3 regions of the Streptomyces sp. FIT100 genome follow, and region 3 is predicted to be linked to each of the others. Evidence: riboswitches for the same ligand, from Rfam matches in the RefSeq annotation. Region 3 holds a riboswitch; each other region holds the start of a gene.
What was found. Region 3 has a riboswitch for cobalamin ahead of KK483_RS01450 ((2Fe-2S) ferredoxin domain-containing protein). Riboswitches for the same ligand answer to the same signal wherever they lie in the genome.
Positions count from the first base shown of each region.

Region 1 (4,470 bases), 3.7 Mb from region 3:
GGCGCAGGGCACTCCGTCGACCTCGTAGCGGCCGTCGGCCGTCGCGACGACGTCGGTCCAGTCGCCGTGCGGGTGCCCGCAGCGCCGTTCGCAGCCGGAGAAGTGGACCGGGAGGCCGCCGCGGCCGGGTGCCGCGTCCGCCCGTACGTCGGCGAGGGCCTTGCCGCAGCCGGGGCGGCCGGTGCAGGCGGTGGCGCCGTACCAGGGGTCGGCGGGGCCGGTGATGAACCCGGCGGCGTCCAGCGCGCGGAGTCGTTCCTCCGCAGCCTCGGGCTCGGCGAAGCCCGGCACGACGACCCCGCGCCACGGGGTGAACCGCACTTCGCCCGCGGGCGCGGGGAGCAAGGCGCGGAGCTGCGCGGCGGTGAGGCGCCCGAGGGGCGCGGCGGCGACCGGGGCCCATGCGCCGGGCCCCTCGACGATCCCGGGCGGCGGGCCTGCGGTGGGTTCTGTCCCCACCCGGCCCTTTCCCGCAACTGGGGGGGCAAGCCCCCAGCCCTCCGTACGGCCTCCGGCCGTGTCCTCGAACTCCCCCAGAGCTTCGCCTGGGAGGTGCCCCCAACGGGCTGGAAATGCGGGGCGCAGCCCCGGTTTCCAGCCTCGCTGGGGGTCCCCCCACGCCGCAGGGCGTAGGGGGAGTTTGAGGCGCGGGGGTGCGGGGGCGGAGCCCCCGCCGTCGGGGTCTGGGGGCGAAGCCCCCGGTTCGGGAAGGGGCGGGGTGGGGAAAAGCTCGCCGCAGGCGCCCGCCAACCCCGCTCCCCCGTCCGGCAGGTCCCGGACGCGCCACGCACCGGTGCCGGCCGCCGCCGCCAGAAACGCCTCTGCCGCGGCGAGGGCCGCCCGGGCCGCAGCCGCGGCGGGGACGCGGAACCCCGCGCCCCCCACCCGCACCACCACCGTGTCCCCCGGCTCTGCGAGCAAGGTCACATCCGCGCCGAGCCCCGCCACATCGCCCCGCCCGTCGTCCAGCGCGAACAGGAAGCGGCCCGAGAGGTCCGCCGCCCGGGTGGTCGCGCACAGCAGCGCGTCCAGCTCGCGCGCCCACAACTGCACGTCGGCGCAACCGAGTCCGTCCAGTCCGGCGAGCGGGGACGCCACGATGTTGCGCACCCGCTCGTGGGTGTCGGAGGGCAGCAGTCCGGCTCCCCGCAGCAGTTCCGCGAGCTCCGCCCCGCAGTCGTCGCCGAGGCCGCGCAGTTCCACGTTGCCCCGGGAGGTGATGCTCACCGCACCGTCGCCCAGGCGCTCCGCCGCGTCGGCCAGCGTCATCAGCTGACGTGATGTCAACAAGCCTGCGGGCAGCCGGAGTCGGGCCAGTCGCCCGTCGTCCGCCGCGTGCAGCCGCAGCGCGCCCGGGCAGGCGTCGCCCCGGTCCCGTATGCGAGGTTCGCCCGGGTCCGCCGGGGTTGAGGGTATGGGCGGCATGGCGGCGAGCATACTGCCGCCCAGGTGAGCCTCTACTATGCAGACGGCACAGGGTCCCAGGACCCTAGGGAGGAAGCCCGGTGAGATTCCGGCGCGGTCCCGCCACTGTGAGCCAGGTCCTCAACGGCCTGGTGAGTCAGGAACTCCCGCCGACCACGACCACCCGGGGCGCGGAAACCCCGAGGAAGGCCTGCGCACGCGATGACGCACGCGACGATCCTGCTGCTGTCGACCTCCGACACCGACCTGCTCAGCGCCCGTGCCGCGCGGGGGCCGGTCCAGTACCGCTTCGCGAACCCTTCCCGCCTCCCGCTCGACGAGCTCCCGGGCCTGCTCGACGGCACCGACCTCGTCGTCGTCCGCCTCCTCGGCGGCATTCGCGCCTGGCAGGAGGGGATCGACGCGCTGCTCGCCCAGGAGCGGCCCGTCGTCGTGCTCACCGGCGAACAGGCCCCGGACGCCCAGCTGATGGAGGCGTCCACCGTCCCGATCGGCATCGCGGCCGAGGCACACGCCTACCTCGCCCACGGCGGCCCGGGCAATCTGGAGCAGCTCGCCCGGTTCCTCTCGGACACGGTCCTGCTGACGGGCCACGGCTTCGAGCCCCCGGCCCCTGCCCCCACCTGGGGCCCGCTGGAGCGCACCCCCGAGGCCACCACCGGCCCCGTCATCGCCGTGCTCTACTACCGCGCCCACCACATGAGCGGCAACACCGCCTTCGTCGGCGCCCTGTGCGACGCCATCGAGGAGGCCGGTGGCCGGGCCAGGCCGCTGTACGTGGCGTCCCTGCGCGCCCCCGAGCCCGAGCTCCTCGACCGGCTCCGCGACGCCGACGCCGTCGTCACCACCGTGCTCGCCGCGGGCGGCACCAGGCCCGCCGAGGCGCAGGCCGGCGGCGACGACGAGTCCTGGGACGCGGGCGCGCTCGCCGGGCTCGACGTGCCCGTGCTCCAGGCGCTGTGTCTGACGGGGTCGCGCAGCGCCTGGGAGGAGAGCGACGAGGGTCTGTCCCCGCTGGACGCCGCCAGCCAGGTCGCCGTACCCGAGTTCGACGGGCGCCTGATCACGGTCCCGTTCTCCTTCAAGGAGATCGACGAGGACGGCCTCCCGGCGTACGTCGCCGACCCCGAGCGCGCCGCCCGGGTCGCCGGGATCGCCGTACGCCACGCCCGGCTGCGGCACATCCCGAACGCGGAGAAGCGGATCGCGCTCGTCCTGTCCGCGTACCCGACGAAGCACTCCCGCATCGGCAACGCGGTCGGCCTCGACACCCCCGCGTCCGCCGTCGCGCTGCTGCGCCGACTCCTCGCCGAGGGCTACGACTTCGGTGCCGAGGAGGTCCCCGGCCTGGTCTCCGGCGACGGCGACGAGCTGATCCACGCGCTCATCGAGGCCGGCGGCCACGACCAGGACTGGCTCACCGAGGAGCAGCTCGCCCGCAACCCCGTCCGGGTCCCGGCCGCCGACTACAGGCGCTGGTACGCGACCCTGCCCGCCGCGTTGCGCGAGCACGTCGAGGAGCACTGGGGCCCCGCGCCCGGCGAGATGTTCCTGGACCGCTCCCGTACCGCCGAAGGCGACCCGGACGGCGACATCGTCCTGGCGGCCCTGCGGCGCGGCAACCTGCTGATCGTGATCCAGCCGCCGCGCGGCTTCGGCGAGAACCCGATCGCGATCTACCACGACCCGGACCTGCCGCCCTCGCACCACTACCTGGCCGCCTACCGCTGGATCGCGGCCCGGCAGGACGACGGGGGCTTCGGCGCCGACGCGATGATCCACCTCGGCAAGCACGGCAACCTGGAGTGGCTGCCCGGCAAGAACGCGGGCCTGTCCGCCGCCTGCGCCCCCGACGCCGCCCTCGGTGATCTGCCGCTGGTCTACCCGTTCCTGGTCAACGACCCCGGCGAGGGCACCCAGGCCAAGCGCCGGGTGCACGCCACGCTCATCGACCACCTCGTCCCGCCGATGGCCCGCGCCGACTCCTACGGCGACATCGCGCGCCTGGAGCAACTGCTCGACGAGTACGCGCAGATCTCCTCCATGGACCCGGCGAAGCTCCCCGCCATCCGCGCCCAGATCTGGACCCTGATCCAGGCGGCGAGGCTCGACCACGACCTCGGCATGGACGACCGCCCCGACGACGACGGCTTCGACGACTTCCTGCTCCACGTCGACGGCTGGCTGTGCGAGGTCAAGGACGCCCAGATCCGCGACGGTCTGCATGTGCTGGGCGGCGCCCCGGCCGGCCCCGAGCGGGTCAACCTGGTCCTCTCCATCCTCAGGGCCCGCCAGATCTGGGGCGGTACGACGGCCCTGCCCGGACTGCGCGAAGCGCTCGGCCTCGACGAGTCCGCCGCGAGCCGGACCACCGCCGACGAGGCGGAGGCCGCCGCCCGCGCACTGGTCGAGGCGATGGAGGAGGCGGACTGGAACCCGGCCGCCGTCGCCTCCGTGGCCGAGGGGCACGGACGGGCCGTCGCCGACATCCTCGGCTTCGCCGCCCGCGAGGTCGTCCCGCGCCTGGCCGCCACCACCGACGAACTCGACCACGCCGTCCACGCGCTGAACGGCGGCTTCGTCCCCGCCGGCCCGTCCGGCTCGCCGCTGCGCGGGCTCGTCAACGTCCTGCCGACCGGCCGCAACTTCTACTCCGTCGACCCCAAGGCCGTGCCGTCGCGCCTCGCCTGGGAGACCGGCCAGGCCCTCGCCGACTCGCTGCTCACGCGGTACCGCACCGACAACGGCGACTGGCCGACCTCCGTCGGCCTCTCCCTGTGGGGCACCAGCGCGATGCGCACCGCCGGCGACGACGTCGCCGAGGCGCTCGCGCTGCTGGGCGTGCGCCCGGTCTGGGACGACGCCTCGCGCCGCGTCACCGGTCTGGAGCCGGTCCCTGCCGCCGAGCTGGGCCGTCCGCGCATCGATGTCACGCTCCGCATCTCCGGCTTCTTCCGGGACGCCTTCCCGCATGTCATCGGCCTGCTCGACGACGCCGTACGGCTCGCGGCCTCGCTCGACGAGCCCGCCGACGCCAACTTCGTA
Region 1 is NZ_CP075715.1:4,120,233-4,124,702, forward strand. Features, by position in the region: gene KK483_RS18505 (cobalamin biosynthesis protein CobG) at 1-1,425, opposite strand, end outside; cobalamin riboswitch at 1,459-1,590, shown strand; gene cobN (cobaltochelatase subunit CobN) at 1,627-4,470, shown strand, end outside.
Region 1: linked by a shared signal. The riboswitch ahead of cobN (cobaltochelatase subunit CobN) and the one ahead of KK483_RS01450 ((2Fe-2S) ferredoxin domain-containing protein) in region 3 are both predicted to bind cobalamin.

Region 2 (4,470 bases), 1.2 Mb from region 3:
TCACGAGGTAGCCCGCGACCAGCTCCTGGTCCTCCGGGGCGAGCAGTGCGGTCGTACCGAAGAACTGGGCGAAGACCCCACCCCTGTCGATGTCCCCGACCACAAGCACCGGGAAGCGCGCCGCCCGCGCGATGCCCATGTTGACGATGTCGGTGCGGCGCAGATTGATCTCGGCCGGGCTGCCGGCGCCCTCGCAGACGACGACGTCGTACGTGGCGCGCAGCTCTTCCAGGCACGCGACGACCGGTTCGAACAGCATCTGCTGCCGCGCCCCGTGCTGCATTTCCCCGGGGGACGACCCCCCAGGCCCCCCGAAGTACCCGCGCGCGCTCAGCTCGCCCACCGGCTTCCCCATCAGCACGACCTGGCTGGAGCGGTCGCTTCCGGGCTTGAGCAGCACGGGGTTCATGAGCGCCGAGGGCTCCACGCGGGCCGCCTGCGCCTGCATGGCCTGCGCCCGGCCGATCTCCGCGCCGTCGCGGGTCACAAAGGAATTGAGGGACATGTTCTGCCCCTTGAACGGCGCGACCTTCACCCCCCGGCGCACCAGCCACCGGCAGATCCCGGCCGTGACGACGCTCTTGCCCGCGTCCGATGTGGTCCCGGCGACCAGCAGTCCGCCGCTCATGTCCGCCTCCCCTCCAGGGCCCGCCCCAGCCGCCCGGCCACCAGCCGCGCACCCACGCAGGCAGCCAGCGTCAGGGCGGTGACGCGGCGCGACAGCCGCACCGCCCGTTCGATGTCGGCGACCTCGACGTCACGGCCGTGGTCCCCGTTCAGCACGGGCCGGTGCTCGACCCGTCCCGCGTACGCGAGCGTCCCGCCGAGCCGCACGCCGAGCGCCCCCGCGAACGACGCCTCCACCGGGCCCGCGTTGGGGCTCGGGTGCTTCGCGGCGTCGGCGCGCCAGGCCCGTACCGCACCGCGCGGATCGCCGCCGGCGACCGCGGCCAGTGCCGCCGTCAGACGGGCGCCCGGCCAGCCGGCCGTATCGTCGAGCCGCGCCGAGGCCCAGCCGAACCGCCGGTAGCGGGCCGACTTGTGGCCGACCATCGCGTCGAGGGTGTTGACGGCACGGAAGGCGACGAGGCCCGGCACCCCGCCGACCGCGCCCCAGACGAGCGCGCCGACGACCGCGTCCGAGGTGTTCTCGGCGACGGACTCGACGACCGCGCGGGCGATGCCGGCGCCGTCCAGGGACTGCGGGTCGCGCCCGCACAGATGCGGCAGCCGCTCGCGGGCGGCGTCGATGTCCCCGGCCGCCAGCGCCCCGCCGATCGCGCGGGCCTCGCGGCCCAGTGACGTACCGCCCACGACGGCCCAGGTGGCGGCCGCGGTCAGGGCGACGGACGCGGCGCGGGAGCGGCGCACGGAAGCGGTGGCCAGCGCACCCGCGGCCCATGCGCCCCCGGCGCATACAACGGTGTGCAGGGCGCCCCACCCCCGGTGGTCGCGCCAAAGGGCCCGCTCGACGACAGTGGCGGCCCGGCCGAAAGCGGCGACCGGATGCCCGCGGCGCGGATCGCCGAAGACCAGGTCGCCGGCAAGTCCGGCAGCGGCGCCGCAGGCAAACACCTGCTCGGCACGCATGTGCGTCCTCACTCAGGGTCCGCGCCCCGGCTCGACGTGACTGACCGGCGGGAGAGAGTTCCTGGCTCCGGGAGCGCTCCGTCGAAGGGGAGCGCTCCTGTGACAGTGGCGGGACCGCGCCGGATTCGCACCGGCTTCCTCTCTGCCGCCGTAAATGGCTCCGGAAGTCCACCACGGGCCGCGAACACCCGTCAACTCGCCCTTGACCTGCGACGGGAGAGTGTGCCGAGGCCCACACGCGGCCGTACGCGCCAGGGGCCGGACACACCCGGAGGTGTGCCCGGCCCCTGGGCCCCCGTGACGGGGACGCGCCGGTGTCAGGCGACGATCAGATGGATCCCGTACGCCACGGCCGCCGCGCACAGCGCGAAGCAGGCGTACGCGCCCGTGCGGGCGAGGACGGCGGAACCGCCCGAACCCCCCTGTGCGGAGGCGGCTTCCTGCTTGGAGAGGCCCACGATGCCCAGGGTGAACAGGCCCACCAGGGCGACGGTGACGGCGAGGCTCACGCCGAAGACGGAGCCGAGAGCTGCCCAGTCGATCTTCATGGTCTTCTCTCCTTACACCGTGGCGGCGGGTGCGGGTGCGTGCTCACCTGTGGCCGCGGGCGCGGCCGGGGCGGGGATGGTGACCTTGAGGCCGTCCGTCGCCCCGTCGGTCCCGGTCCCGGTTTCGGACCCGGCACCGGACCCGCCACGGGCACCGGTCGCGGCGGCCTCGTCGTCCGTGACGTTGGTGTGGTCGACCGGCTTGCGGCGCGAGAGCGACCAGATCGTGCCCGAGCCTGCGAGCAGCAGCAGCGCCACGGCGGCGATGCCCCAGGTGCCCTGGCCGGTGAGGAACTCGGCGGCGGCACCGACGAGTGCGGCGGCCGGCAGGGTCAGGCCCCACGCGACGAACATCCGGGTCGCGGTGGACCAGCGGACGACGCCGCCCTTGCGGCCGAGCCCCGCGCCCATCACGGCGCCGGAGCAGGACTGGGTGGTGGAGAGCGAGAAGCCCAGGTGCGAGGAGGCCAGGATGACGGTCGCGGCGCTGGTCTGGGCGGCGAAGCCCTGCTGCGGCTGGAGGTCGGTCAGGCCCTTGCCCATGGTGCGGATGATGCGCCAGCCGCCCAGGTACGTACCGAGGGCGATCGCGAGACCCGCGGAGACGATGACCCACATCGGCGGGTTCGAGCCCGGGGCGAGGACCCCGCCGGTGACCAGGGCCAGGGTGATGACACCCATCGTCTTCTGCGCGTCGTTGGTGCCGTGCGCGAGGGAGACGAGGCCGGCGGAGGCGATCTGGCCGGCCCGGTAGCCCTTGGACGTGGCCTTGTCGTCGGTCCTGCTGCCGATCCGGTAGGTCAGCCGGGTCGCGAGGAACGCGGCGAGGCCGGCGACGACCGGCGCGGCGACGGCCGGGATCAGCACCTTGGTGACGATGGTGCCGCCGTTGACCGCGGAGAAGCCCGCGGACATCACGGCGGCGCCGATGAGGCCGCCGAAGAGCGCGTGCGAGGAACTGGACGGCAGGCCCAGCAGCCAGGTGAGCAGATTCCACAGAATCGCGCCGACGAGGGCCGCGAAGATCACTTCTGTGCGGATGCCCGCTTCGTTGATGATGCCGCCGGAGATCGTCTTGGCGACTTCGATGGAGAGGAAGGCGCCGACGAGGTTGAGCACGGCGGACATGGCCACCGCCGTCTTCGGTCTGAGTGCACCGGTCGAGATGGTCGTCGCCATCGCGTTGGCTGTGTCGTGGAAACCGTTCGTGAAGTCGAACACGAGAGCGGTGATGATCACGATCCCGAGGAGAAGCGTGATGTTTTCCATTTACCCAGGCTTCTTTTGGATGTCAGTGGCGCGCCGAACGTAGGCAATCTGGATGAACAGAAGATGAACTGAGTGGGGCTTTGAGGTGCTGGCAACGGGTTATGGCCATTCCACTGGTGCGGTGGAGCGCAACTGGTGCGACAGGCCGGACGCACGGCGGAAAGGCTTCAGCGCGGGCTTCACGGGGGTCCCGAGGCGCTCCGGAGCACCCCTTGCCCTCGCGCGCCGGACCCCGTCGCGCGTGCCGTCGGCCCCTCGAAGAGATTCTGGTCACCCTGCGGAGCGGACCTGGAAGGATCACCGCATGACCAGTCGGCAGAGCAGCGAGCGGCAGGGCAGCGAGTGGCAGGGCAGCGAGGGGCAGGGCACCGGGCACGGGGGCGCCGAGCAGGACGGCCGGCTTGGGCAGGGCGCAGCGCACGGGCAGGACGGCCGGCACGGGCAGGACGTGATCGGACGGGCGTGGGCGGAGCTCGTGGCCACGGCCCGCAGGACCGCGGCGGACGGGCTCGTCGTCGGCACCTCGGGCAACGTCTCCGTACGGGTCGCCACCGAGGACGGCGACCTCGTCCTCGCCACGCCCAGCGGTGTGCCCTACGACCGGCTCGGCCCCGGGGACGCCGTCGGCGTCGGCCTCGACGGGCGCCGGCGACTGGGCGAGCTCACGCCCACCAGCGAGCTGCCGCTGCACCTGGAGATCTACCGCGCCACCGACGCGGCCGCCGTCGTGCACACCCATGCCGTGCACGCCACCGCCGTCTCCACCCTGGTCACGGAGCTCCCGCTGGTCCACTACATGGCCGCGGCCCTCGGCGGACCCGTCCGCGTCGCCCCCTACGCCCTCTACGGCAGCGAAGAGTTGGCCGAGAACATGCTCGGCGCCCTTGCGGACCGCACGGGCTGTCTGCTCCAGAACCACGGGACCGTCGCTTACGGAGACTCACTCGACCAGGCGTACGACCGCACCGCGCAGCTGGAGTGGATGTGCCGGCTCTGGCTCGCGGCGAGCTCCGTGCCAGGGCGGGAGCCGTCCCTGCTCTCCCGCGCCCAGCTCGACGAGGTC
Region 2 is NZ_CP075715.1:1,587,921-1,592,390, reverse strand. Features, by position in the region: gene KK483_RS06900 (cobyric acid synthase) at 1-628, opposite strand, end outside; gene KK483_RS06895 (cobalamin biosynthesis protein) at 625-1,590, opposite strand; cobalamin riboswitch at 1,625-1,778, opposite strand; gene KK483_RS06890 (hypothetical protein) at 1,908-2,138, opposite strand; gene KK483_RS06885 (inorganic phosphate transporter) at 2,151-3,407, opposite strand; gene KK483_RS06880 (class II aldolase/adducin family protein) at 3,712-4,470, shown strand, end outside.
Region 2: linked by a shared signal. The riboswitch ahead of KK483_RS06895 (cobalamin biosynthesis protein) and the one ahead of KK483_RS01450 ((2Fe-2S) ferredoxin domain-containing protein) in region 3 are both predicted to bind cobalamin.

Region 3 (4,470 bases):
GCATCGGCCAGCGCCGGATGCACCCGGTGCAGCAGGATGCCCCAGACCTCGTCGGCCGGGACGGCGATGGAACCGGCCGCGATCCCGAAGGTCGCCGCGACGGCGAGCAGTGCGCCCAGCAGCACGAGCACGAGCGGGTAGGGGATCCCGGGGCGCCGGGCGGCGGCCACTTCCGTTGTTCCGCTCGGACCCGTCACCCCGGCCGCGCCTGCCGCACCTCCCGCACCTCCCGCACCTCCCGCACCTGCCGCGTCCGTCGCATTCGCGGCATTCACGAGGTCCGCTGCATCCACCGTATCCACCGCACGGGTCCCGCCCACGGCGTCGGTCGCGCCGCTCACTTGAAGCGGTCCGGGTGGAGCTGGCGGGCCAGGGACTCCACGCCGGACGGCACCCGGACGCCCAGCACGGTGGACGACAGCGGCAGCACCGCGAACCGCTTGTTCTTGATGGCGGGTACGTCCTTCAGCGCCGGATTCGCCAGCAGGAACTTCTTCTTGTCCTCGACCGGCTGATCGCCGTAGTCGTAGATGACGACGACCTCGGGCGCACGCTCGGCCACCTGCTCGAACGACACGTCGCCGAACGCCTTGTCCAGGTCGGCGAAGAGGTTCACCCCGCCCGCCTGCTTGATCATCTCGTTGCCGATGCCCGCCCCGCCGGCCGTGAAGGCGGTCTTGTCGCCGCTGTCGTACACGAAGATCTTGACCGGCCTGACTCCGGCAAGCTTGTCGTTGACGGCGTCCAGCGTGCCGTGCACCTTCTTCACCTGCTGCTCGGCGCGGTCCGGTACGCCGAAGATCTTGGCCACGTTCCGGATCTCCTGGTCCACCATGGCCATCGTCACGGGACCGGACGGGCACTCCTCGATGTTCAGATAGGAGTGGACGCCCGCCTGGGAGAGGGCGTCGCGACTGCGGCCTTCCTTCTCGTCGAAGGTGCTGGCGAAGCCGCCGTAGGCGAAGTCGGGTTCGGCGGCCAGCAGGGTCTCGAAGGAGGGGTACTCCTTGGCGAGAGCCTTGATCCCGTCGTACGCGTCCTGGTACTCCGGGAGGATCCTGTCGTCGAGGTAGGCCGTGCCGACCATCGACTTCTCCAGCCCGAGGGCCAGCATGACCTCGGTCGCGTGCTGGTTGAGCGAGACCGCGCGCTGCGGAGGGCGCTGATAGGTGGTCTTCACACCGCAGTTGGACACCGTGACCGGGAACCCCTTGGGGGCGGGGGCCGCCGGCGCGGCGTTGTCGCGGGCTGCCGTGCCGCCGCAGCCGGACAGCAGCAGGGCCGCCGCGACCATGGCGGCGGACAGCAGGGAGATCGGGCGCTTGCCCATCATGTGGTGGGTCCTCTCACCGCAGGGTGGTCCGGGAAGTGGGCCGGAGACGGCCGGATTTCGGGAGTCCGGCCCGTGGTGACCGCGGCCTGTCGCGGCGGGCCGGGTCGAGGAAGGTCGGGTTCGGGGCCGGGTCAGCCGACGTCACGGAGCGGCCCGGACCGGGCGCGCCGCGGCGGCGTGAAGGCATAGAGGTCGAGGATGTCCGGCGGCGCGGCGACGCCGGGGCCGCCCGCCCGTACCCAGGTGACGATGTCCTCGGTCGCGGCAGGGTCGTTGACGAGGCCGAACCAGGCCGGCCGGCCACCGGCGGCGCGTCCTTCTGACGACGGCTGGACGACGACCACGTTCGCCTGGTCGCACACGTCGAGACAGTCGCTGATCCGGACCGGGGCGGCCTCGGCGAGGCGCGCGGTCTGCTCGGCGTGGTCGACGCCGGTCACCTTGGTGCTGCCGCAGCAGCAGTCCCGGCACACCACGACCCTGCACGGAACCCAACCGGCAGACGATGGCCCCACGGGCATCACGACAAGCCCTCCTCCCTGGGGAGATCCGCCCCAGTCACGTCGAGGAGGCGACCGCGTGAGTCTCCTGGCTCTCGGGTCAGTGCTCGTCCCGGCCTTCCCACCCGCATCCGGGCAGTGGTCTGTTCGGGATCCGCTCGCCGATCACAGTGGCGGGACCGCGCCGGATTCACACCGGCTTCCTCGTTCCGCCGTCGCCTTTTCGCGCAACATCATCGCAGAAAGACACGTCGTGTCATACGCCGGGGCCTGAACCGGCCGCGGAGAACCGCCGCACACGCCCCGCGGGCGCGCGCGACGCACGCTGCCGCTCACTCCCGCGCGCCCCGCGGGGACCCTCGCGGCGGCGGACAGGTCGGGGACGGGGGTCACGCCGAGCGGTCCGCCACCGGATACGGGACGAACGTGCTGCCGTTCTCGTCGATCCGCACCGGGCGGCCGAGCGGCGGCGCCGCCCCACTGCGGGCAGTCGAGGCGCTCGCAGACCCGGCACTCCATGCCGATGGGGGTGGCGGCGGACGCGTTGCCGAGGTCGAGGCCGTCGGACCAGACCAGGCGCGAGGCGTGGCGGAGCTCGCATCCCAGGCCGACGGCGAAGGTCTTGCCGGGTTCACCCCAGCCGCCACGGTGCCGGGTGAGCGTAGGGGCGGTCCACAAGTAGCACTGCCCGTACGGCATTTCCGCGACCTGGACGTGGAGTCCGGATTCGCCTCCGCGGCCGACGTGGACAGCGGCATGGGCTGGGCTGCGCCCGCCCCATGGGTCCGCTGAAGCTCGCGGACCTGATCGGTCCGGACACTGTGGCCTCGATGGCCGAGTCCCTGTACGACGAGTTCAAGGAACCTGTACGCACCGCCGCCGCTGCTCCAGCGGATGGTGGAGGCAGGGGCTGCTCGGCCGCAAGTGCGGCCGGGGCTTCCCCACGTACGACCGCGGCTGAGGAGCCGGCACGACCCCGGGACGGGTCCCGGGCCCCCGGTCGCGGGTCCTCGGGTCCACGGACCCACGGACCCACGGACCCGCGCTGGCCGCACGCGTCCTAGCGACGGCTGCGTACGAGCAGATGCAGGAAGTACGGCGTGCCGATCACGGCGGTCATCAGGCCGGCGCCGAGCTGGGCGGGCGCGATCACGATCCGGCCCAGCAGGTCCGCGACACAGACGAGCACGGCACCGAGGAGGACCGAGACCGGAACCACCCGGGCGTGCTGCCGGCCCACGAGGGCCCTGGCCGCGTGCGGTGCCACAAGCCCCACGAAGCCGATGGTGCCCGCGGCGGCCACGGCGGTGGCGCTGAGCAGGACGCTCAGTACGAGGAAGCCGAGGCGCCCCCGTGCCAGATCGAGGCCCAGGAGCCTCGGGGTGTCCTCGTCCAGCGACACGAGGTCGAGTTCGGTGTGCCGCGCGGCCGCGATGAGCAGGCCCAGGGCGAGCACGGCCGCGAGGGGTGCCACGTCGGGCAGGGTCCGCCCGTAGGTGGAGCCCGACAGCCAGGTGAGGGCTTTCGTCGCGTTGAACGGGTCCGTGAGGACGATCAGCAGGCTGATCAGCGCGGCGCTGCCGGTGGCGACGCCGAACCCGACGAGTACGAGCCGGTTCTGCTGGAACCCGCCGCGCGCGGCCAGTCCGAAGACGAGGACGGAACTGGCCGCGGCGCCCGCGAACGCGGCGGCGGCGACGCTCCACGATCCGGCCACGGGCACCGTCGTCACGAGGAGCACGGCGCCGAACGCCGCCCCTCCGGAGACGCCGAGGACTCCGGGCTCCGCGAGCGGGTTGCGGGTCACGGCCTGGACGAGCGTTCCGGCCAGGGCCAGTGCCGCGCCCGCGAGGAGAGCCGCGAGGACCCGGGGCACCCGGGTGTCCAGCACGAAGGAGACGGCCCGACCGGCGCGGCCCTGGGCCCAGTTCACGACATCGCCCAGCAGCAGTTTGCTGTCGCCCAGCAGCACGGCGGCGATCGTCACGCCGACGAGCACGGCCACCAGCACGGCCGTGGTGGTCAGGAAGACCGTCCGGCTCCTGATGCGCAGCCGGTCGGGCGCGGCGGCTCCGGCGGTGTCCCGGACCCGGGTGGCCATCGTGATGAGGAACGCGGCTCCGACGAGGCTGGTGGCGACGCCTGTCGGCACGGCGACCGCCGCGTCCGTCGGCACGAAGGCGCGCAGGAGGACGTCGGAGCCGAGTACCAGCACCGCCCCGGCGAGGCCCGCGACCGGAATGGCCGTACGCGCACGGGAGTACGCGCGGAACCTGCGGGCGAGCGGGCGGACGAGGGCGGGGGCGCACAGTCCGACGAAGCCGATCGGTCCGGCGAGCGTGACGGCCGCCGCGGAGAGCAGCGCCGCGAGCACGACCGCCGTGACACGGGTGGCGCGCACGGGCACACCGAGGCCGCGGGCCGCGTCGTCGCCCAGAGCCAGGGCGTCGATCCGGCGGGCGAGGAGCATCAGGCCGACGAGACCGACGAGGCCGATCGGCGCCAGCTGCGCGACGGCGTCGAACCCGTTCTGGGAGATGCTGCCCTGGTTCCACTGGTACAGGCCCTCGGTCTGCTGGGGGAACAGCAGGAGCAGCCCCTCGGTGACGGCGATGAGGCCGAGGGTGAGGGCGCTGC
Region 3 is NZ_CP075715.1:372,515-376,984, forward strand. Features, by position in the region: gene KK483_RS01440 (iron ABC transporter permease) at 1-197, opposite strand, end outside; gene KK483_RS01445 (ABC transporter substrate-binding protein) at 338-1,333, opposite strand; gene KK483_RS01450 ((2Fe-2S) ferredoxin domain-containing protein) at 1,465-1,854, opposite strand; cobalamin riboswitch at 1,894-2,084, opposite strand; partial or broken gene KK483_RS01455 (short-chain fatty acyl-CoA regulator family protein) at 2,223-2,553, opposite strand; partial or broken gene KK483_RS01460 (3-hydroxyacyl-CoA dehydrogenase family protein) at 2,551-2,794, shown strand; gene KK483_RS01465 (iron ABC transporter permease) at 2,894-4,470, opposite strand, start outside.